Regions from separate parts of the Kribbella sp. NPDC051586 genome, predicted to be linked through region 1. Evidence: predicted binding sites of a transcription regulator. Region 1 holds the regulator's gene; the other holds the start of a gene.
What was found. The regulator HrcA, encoded in region 1, represses chaperone genes, less so after heat shock. The targets are predictions, from matches to a motif close to TTGGCACTCGNNNNNNNCGAGTGCCAA.

Region 1 (4,101 bases):
CCGCCGAGGTCGGCGTGGAAGAACACCGCAACGCCCACCTACCGAGCACCCCCAACCGCCGGCGCCCACCGGCGCCCGTCCGAGGGGTTGACCCCTGAGATGATGGGTTCGGCCCCGAGAATCCGAGGGGCCAACCCAGCACCTGAGGGGTCGACCCCTGAGACGTCGAGGCGCGCGGGGGTGGGGTGAGGGAGCGGGTTCAGCATCTAGTGGGCGCCGAAGGCATCGCGGAGGCGGCCGAAGACGCCCTTGTGGGTGGCTTGGACGTGACCCTGGGGCCGCTCCTCGTCACGGGCGACCGCCAGTTGGCGCAGGAGATCGGCCTGGGCGTCGTCGAGCTTCGTCGGGGTTTCGACGATCACCTGGACGATCAGGTCGCCACGACCCGCGTGCCGCAGCCGGGGTACGCCGCGCGCGGTCAGCGTCTGCGCGGTCCCGGACTGCGTGCCGGGCCGGATCTCCAGCGGAGTCGTCTCGCCCTCGAGCGTCGGCAGGTCGATCGTCGTACCGAGCGCGGCCGCCGTCATCGGCAGGGTGACCGTACAGTGCAGGTCGTCGCCGTTGCGGGTGAAGATGTCGTGCGGCTCGACCTCGATCTCGACGTACAGATCGCCGGCCGGTCCGCCGCCGGGGCCGACCTCGCCCTGCCCGGACAGCTGCACCCGGGTCCCGCTGTCGACGCCACCGGGGATCTTCACGGTGACCGTACGGCGCGAGCGCACCCGCCCGTCGCCGGCGCACTCGACGCACGGGCTCGGGATCGTGGTGCCGTAGCCGCGGCAGTTCGGGCACGGGCGCATCGTCCGCACCTCGCCGAGGAACGACCGCTGCGTGTGGGTGACCTCGCCGCGGCCGTGGCAGATCTCGCAGGTGACCGGCTCGGACCCGGCCGCCGCGCCGGACCCGCTACAGGTCGGGCACAGTACGGCGGTGTCGACCTTGAGCTCCCGGGTCGTGCCGAACGCCGCCTCGGCCAGGTCGATCCGCAGCGGGATCAGCGCGTCCTGACCGCGACGGGTCCGCGGCCGCGGACCACGGGTCGCGCCGCCGGTCTGGCCGAAGAACGCGTCCATGATGTCGGTGAACGTGAACGCCTGCCCGAACCCGGCCCCGCCCGGCCCCGCGCCCGCGGAGGCGAACGGGTCGCCGCCGAGGTCGTGCATCTGCCGCTTCTGCGGGTCGCTGAGCACCTGGAAGGCGCGCCCGATCTCCTGGAACTTCTGGTGTGCGTCCTCGGAGTCGTTCACGTCCGGGTGGTACTGGCGTGCCAGTTTGCGGTACGCCTTCTTGATCTCGTCCGCTGACGCGTCACGGCTGACGCCGAGGACGGCGTAGTAATCGGTGCTCATACTCCAGACCAGGGGGTTGGTAGCAGGTTCGTCATGATTCGGCCAGGATCTGGCTGACGTAGCGGGCGACGGCTCGCACCGCGCCCATCGTGCTCGGATAGTCCATGTGGGTCGGGCCGACGATGCCGAGCGTGGCCAGCGCCTCCGACTTGGACCCGTAGCCGGTCGCGACCACCGACGTGGTGGCCAGCTCCTCGAACGGGTTCTCGTGACCGATGCGGACCGTCAGGGTCTGCGGGTTGGTCGCCTCGCCGAGCAGCCGGAGCAGGATGACGTGCTCCTCCAGCGCCTCCAGCACCGGCTTGACGTTGCGCTCGAAGTCGTCGCCGTACCGCGTCAGGTTGGCCGCGCCGCCGACTGCGATCCGCTGCTCGCCGACCTCGTCGGTGAACGCTTCGAGCAGCGTGGTGACGATCGACGCGACCAGCGAACGGTCACCCGGCGCGAACAGCTCGGGCACGCCGGCCAGCGACGTGGTCGCGTCGGTCAGACGCTGCCCGGCCAGGACGGTGTTGAGCCGCGAACGCAGGTCGGCGATCAATTGCTCGTCGACGTCGTGCGGGTGCTCGACGATCCGCTGCTCGACCCGGCCGTTGCTGGTGATGAGCACCAGCAGCAGCCGGCGCGGGCTCATCGTGACGACCTCGATGTGCCGGACGCTCGACCTGTTCAGCGACGGGTACTGCACGATGGCGACCTGTCGGGTGATCTGGGCGAGCAGCCGGACCGTACGGCGGACGACGTCGTCCAGGTCGACCGCGCCGGCCAGGAACGACGTGATCGCCTTCTTCTCGGCGACCGACAGCGTCTTGACCGTGCTCAGCTTGTCCACGAACAGCCGGTACCCGGCGTCGGTCGGGATCCGGCCGGCGCTGGTGTGCGGCTGGGTGATGTACCCCTCCTCCTCCAGCGCGGCCATGTCGTTGCGGACCGTGGCCGGCGAGACGCCGAGGTTGTGCCGGTCGACCAGGGCTTTCGACCCGATCGGCTCGTGAGTCGCCACGTAGTCCTCGACGATGGCGCGGAGCACATCCAGCTTGCGGTCGTCCAGCACGCGCACCACCCTCTCTCGATCGACCTTGGCACTCGAAAGTTCCGAGTGCCAGTCTACCGAGCCGGAGGAGCCCGCCCGACGCACGGCGGCGTGGGGCGGGTCTCAGCCTGATTCCCAGCTCGACCTCAAGCTGTCTCGGGCGACGCCCCCAACGGTACGGCGGCGGGCCGGTCGACCGTACTCGCGACGTCCACGGGCTGATCCTGGACAGCCGCTTCGAGCAGTGACTCGAGTACGTCGAGCACGTGGTACGCCAACGCTCCGTCAGCGCGGTGTGGCTCACCGCGACGGAGCGCCCGCGCCATGTCTGCCACACCGACACCCCGGCCGGCTCCGGCGTACCCACCGGCGACGGGGACCTCGGTCCACTCGCGCCGCGCGGCCATCGCGAGCTCGACCGTGCCGTCGAAGCCGTTCGGGTCCGGCACGGACAGGCTGCCCTCGGTCCCGTGGACTTCGATCCGCGGCAAGCGCGCAGCCCAGACGTCGAAGGACATCAGGACAGTGGTCAACGCACCGGACTCGTGCTCCAGTACGCCGGTGACGTGCGTCGGCACCTCCACCGGGAACGTCGTACCCGCTCGCGGTCCGGAGTGGATCTGCCGCTCCTGCTTCGACTGGCCGGCCCGCGCCGTGACCCGACGTACCGGACCGAGCAGGGTGACCAGACTGGTCACGTAGTACGGCCCCATGTCGAGGACCGGCCCACCGCCCGGCTGGTAGTAGAACTCCGGCGCCGGGTGCCACAGCTCATGCCCTGGCGTGACGAACGACGCAGTCGCGGCATGCGGTACGCCGATGTCGCCGCGGTCGATCACTGCGCGAGCGGTCTGCGTCCCCGTACCGAGCACGGTGTCCGGGGCGCAGCCGACGCGGAGGTCGTTCGCGGCGGCGTACTTCAGCAGCGGCTCCGCCGCGGCACGGTCCACGGCCAGCGGCTTCTCGCCGTACACGTGCTTGCCGGCCTCCATCGCGGCCTGGTGCACCGGTGCGTGTGCGGCCGGGATGGTCAGGTTGAGCACGATCTCGACGTCGTCCGCGGTGTACAGCTCGTCCGGGGTGAGCGCACGGATGCCCTCGTGCTGGTCCGCGATCGTCTCGGCGCGGCTGCGGTCGAGGTCGGCCACCGCGACCACGTCGACGCCGGGCAGCTTGGCCAGATGGTCGAGGTACGTGCCGGAGATGACGCCGGTGCCGACGATGCCGACGTTGGTCACTTGCTCGCCCACAGCAGCCCCCGCTCGATGATCGTGCGTACCTCGGGCGTCTCCAGGTCGTCCAGCTTGTGGCCGACCGTGCAGACGAAGACCTTGCCCTCACCCCAGGTGCGGGTCCAGATCGCCGGCATCACGGCCCCCTCGATCCACGGGTAGTCCGGGTGCGACTTGAACGTCGTCGTCGCGAGCACGTTGTTGGTCGGGTCGTAGTGCACGTAGTACTGCTCGGTGTGGACGTCGAAGTGCTCGATGCCTTCGACGATCGGGTGATCCTTCACGATCTCGACGCGGTAGTCGGTGAAGCCGTGCGGGTGCGAGATGAACTGCCCGCCGGTGATGAAGCTGTAGTCGACGTTCTTCCGGAACGAGTCCGCGATGCCGCCGTGCCAGCCGGCGAACCCGGTGCCGCGCCGGATCGCCGCCTCCAGCCCCTTGAAGTGTTCGGGCTCGATCTCGCTCATCGTGACGCACTGCAGGACGA
Region 2 (4,101 bases), on a different contig from region 1:
CCAGCAGCCAACCGTCTACCGCTGCGGCGACCGCAGTGACCAGACCGGCCCGGACGACTGCACCGTCGGGCTCGTAGACGTACTGGCCGACCGGACCGACCTCAGCTTCCGGTGCGTCCGTCACGGTCGCCTGGCTGGGCAGCAGGGTCGCCCGCCGCTGCGTACCGCCGTAGAGCTCGCCGGACCACAGCGCGGCCTCCTTCACCTCGCCGGAGTCGCTGATCCACTCCGCTTCCACACCAGCGGGGATCGCATCGTGCGGGATGCCGGGTGCCACCTTGACGCAGGCAGTGCGCTGCAGCAGCTCGAGGACGAACGACCAGGGCGGCGAGTAGGCGTTGTGATCGAACACGCGCCGCCCATCCGCCCGCCGAGCTGGGTCGGCGAACACCACGTCGTACGGCGTGAGGTCGGTCGACTCGGCCTCGCCTACCAGGACGTCACCGACCAGTCCGAGAGCTGCCAGGTTGGCGCGGGCGGTGGCCGCTGTCTCGGGATCACGTTCGACGCCAGTCACTCGCAGGCCTGCGCGGGCGGCGCTGATGAGGTCGCCGCCGATCCCGCATCCCAGGTCGACCACGCCGGCGTCCGGCAGAGTCGCTGCGAGCCGTGCGGCGCGGTGCGTGCCGACTGTGGTCCGAGTGGCTTGCTCGAGGCCGTCTGGTGTGAAGTACATGCGCTCGGCGTCCGGACCGAACTTGGGAACCGCCCGACGTCGCAGCGCGGCCTGCGTGACTGCAGTGGTGACAAGCGTCGCGTCGTACCGGCGTCGCAGCTTCTCGACCAACTGAAGCTCACGCCCAGGCTGGTACTCCGCACACGCCGCCGCGAGCACCTCTGCGCCCGGTCCGTCGAGCAAGGCCGTGACTGTCACCCGGCAACTCTAGAGCGGGCTGGAACAGCTCCTGCTCCAGCTTCTCGTTGCCATCGAGTAGAGGCGCCAGTTCATCGCTGAGCGCGTCTTGGGGCCGTAGATGCCGTCGACGACCAAGTGGTGCTTGCGCTGGACCGACTTGATCACCGCGCGGGTATTGCTGCCGTAGATGCCGTCGACGGCGAGCTTGGTGCCGTAGCAGAAGTTCAGGTTGCGCTGGAGCACCTGGATGGCGGTGTCCGGGTCGCCGTACCGGTTGGAGCCGCGGTACGGGTCGTCGCCGTACATGAGGTTGCAGGTGGTGCTGCTGCTCGCGTAGATCGACGGCATCGGGATGCCCCAGCTGCGGTTGACCGGGACGAGCCGGGCCGCCCGGCACTGCGGCAGGGCGGCAGCCGCCTTGAGCTCGGCAGCGGTCGCCTCGTGGGAGGCGGTCTGGTCGGTCGGGGCCTTGGGCGCCGGCGCGGCCGCTGGTGCGGCGGCGGCCGGGGACTCGTGCTTCGACGCGTTGGCGGCGACGGCTCCGACCGCGACCGCGGCGACGGCGGCCAGGAGTGCGATCGTCCGGCCGGAGAGCTTGGGCAGTGCCGGCAATGAGAACGCCATGGCTCCTCCTCGGACCCGTTCTGACGCAACGGTCCCATGAACGCGCGGCCTTGACCACAATCCGTGCCCGCCCGCTTACCGGCCCTGAGTGCCTCAGGGTGAGAATCCTTTGGCACTCGAGTTGACCGAGTGCTAATCGCGGCCTAGATTCGGTGTTGGCACTCTCGGTGTGAGGGTGCCAGCGGTCCGGCCCTTGACCCCCGCGACGGCAGGGGAGCGCGACCACCATGAACGCAGCCAAGCAAATCGACCGTGGAGGTCAGCAAGTGTCGGTCACGATCAAGCCGCTCGAGGACCGCGTCCTCGTCGCGCCGCTCGAAGCCGAGCAGACCACGAAGTCCGGCCTGGTGATCCCGGACACCGCCAAGGAGAAGCCGCAGGAGGGCGAGATCCTCGCCGTCGGCCCGGGCCGGATCGACGACAACGGCAACCGCGTCCCGCTGGACGTCGCCGTCGGCGACAAGGTCATCTACTCCAAGTACGGCGGCACCGAGGTCAAGTACGACGGCCAGGACTACCTGATCCTGGGCGCCCGCGACATCCTCGCAGTCGTCAGCAAGTGACGACCGCTCGCTGTTCCTGACCGACACCGCCCTGGTGCCCTCCGGCGCCGGGGCGGAGTCGGTGCAGGACCCGGCGATGGTTCGTACCTGCAACGATTTAGCGATTTCAGAGAGGGACTGGATTTTTCATGCCGAAGATCCTCGAGTTCGACGAGAACGCTCGGCGCGCGCTGGAGCGCGGCGTCGACAAGCTCGCGAACACGGTGAAGGTGACGCTGGGCCCGAAGGGCCGCTACGTCGTCCTGGACAAGAAGTGGGGCGCCCCGACCATCACCAACGACGGTGTCACCGTCGCCCGTGAGGTCGAGCTGGACGACCCGTTCGAGAACCTTGGTGCGCAGCTGACCAAGGAGGTCGCCACCAAGACCAACGACATCGCCGGTGACGGCACCACCACCGCGACGGTGCTGGCGCAGGCGCTGGTGCACGAGGGCCTGCGGGCGGTCGCCGCCGGCGCCAACCCGATGGGCCTCAAGCGCGGTATCGAGGCGGCCGTCGAGGCCATCTCGGCCAAGCTGGTCGACACCGCCCGCGCGGTCGACGACAAGGGCGACATGGCCCACGTCGCGACCATCTCCGCGCGTGACGCCGAGATCGGCACGCTGATCGCCGACGCGTTCGACAAGGTCGGCAAGGACGGTGTCATCACCGTCGAGGAGTCGAACACCTTCGGGACCGAGCTCGAGTTCACCGAGGGCATGCAGTTCGACAAGGGCTACATCTCGCCGTACTTCATCACCGACGCCGAGGCCGGCGAAGCGGTGCTGGAGGACCCGTACATCCTGATCCACCAGGGCAAGATCTCCGCGATCGCGGACCTGCTGCCGCTGCTGGAGAAGGTCGTGCAGTCCGGCAAGACGCTGCTGATCATCGCCGAGGACGTCGAGGCCGAGGCCCTGTCCACCCTCGTGGTGAACAAGATCCGCGGCAACTTCACCTCGGTCGCCGTCAAGGCGCCGGGCTTCGGCGACCGCCGCAAGGCGATGCTGGAGGACCTGGCCGCGCTCACCGGCGCGCAGGTCGTGGCCCCGGAGGTCGGCCTCAAGCTCGACCAGGTCGGTCTGGAGGTGCTCGGTACGGCGCGCCGCATCGTGGTCACCAAGGACAACACCACGGTCGTCGAGGGCGCCGGCAAGGCCGAGGACATCGAGGGCCGGGTCAACCAGATCAAGTCCGAGATCGAGCGCACCGACTCCGACTGGGACCGCGAGAAGCTGCAGGAGCGGCTGGCCAAGCTGGCCGGCGGCGTCTGCGTGATCAAGGTCGGCGCGGCCACCGAGGTCGAGCTCAAGGAGAAGAAGCACCGGATCGAGGACGCGGTGTCCGCGACCCGGGCCGCGATCGAGGAGGGCATCGTCGCCGGCGGCGGCTCCGCCCTCGTGCACGCGGCCACCGTGCTGGACAAGGACCTCGAGCTCGACGGTGACGAGGCCACCGGCGTCCGGATCGTCCGCAAGGCGGTCGTCGAGCCGCTGCGCTGGATCGCCGAGAACGGCGGCTACGAGGGCTATGTCGTGGTTGCCAAGGTGTCCGAGCTGGAGCCGGGCTTCGGCTTCAACGCGGCCTCCGGCGAGTACGGCGACCTGCTCGGCAGCGGCGTGCTGGACCCGGTCAAGGTGACCCGGTCCGCGCTTGCCAACGCCGGCTCGATCGCCGCGCTGCTGCTGACCACCGAGACCCTGGTGGTCGACAAGCCCGAGGAAGAAGAGCCCGCGGCGGCCGGTCACGGCCACGGCCACGGTCACTGAGCCTCAGGCAACCAGTTCGACAGCACGGCACACAGCACGGCACAGCACCACAGCACCACAGCACCGCCCGGCAGGTAACTGCCGGGCGGTGCTTTCATGGGGCCTGTGCTGATTCGAGAGCGTCGTGACGATGACCTGGCCGTCTGCGTGGAGTTGCTGCGGGACGTGCACGAACTAGCCGGCTACCCGATCAACTGGCCCGCCGAGCCGGCACAGTGGCTGAGCCCGAAGAACGCTCTGGGCAGCTGGGTCGCGGTCGGGGACGGGCCGGTCGTCGGGCACGTCGTACTGACCGCGGTCGACGATCACG

Region 2: groES (co-chaperone GroES) is a predicted target of HrcA. The motif match lies at 1,590-1,616, and genes of this name have one in related genera.

The regions. Positions count from the first base shown of each region.
Region 1 is NZ_JBITDF010000002.1:1,209,681-1,213,781, forward strand. Features, by position in the region: gene ACIA58_RS16110 (16S rRNA (uracil(1498)-N(3))-methyltransferase) at 1-38, opposite strand, end outside; gene dnaJ (molecular chaperone DnaJ) at 207-1,349, opposite strand; gene hrcA (heat-inducible transcriptional repressor HrcA) at 1,381-2,403, opposite strand; gene ACIA58_RS16125 (Gfo/Idh/MocA family protein) at 2,529-3,632, opposite strand; gene ACIA58_RS16130 (ThuA domain-containing protein) at 3,617-4,101, opposite strand, start outside.
Region 2 is NZ_JBITDF010000001.1:174,051-178,151, reverse strand. Features, by position in the region: gene ACIA58_RS00880 (methyltransferase domain-containing protein) at 1-874, opposite strand, end outside; gene ACIA58_RS00875 (peptidoglycan-binding protein) at 884-1,480, opposite strand; gene groES (co-chaperone GroES) at 1,747-2,043, shown strand; gene groL (chaperonin GroEL) at 2,172-3,791, shown strand; gene ACIA58_RS00860 (GNAT family N-acetyltransferase) at 3,888-4,101, shown strand, end outside.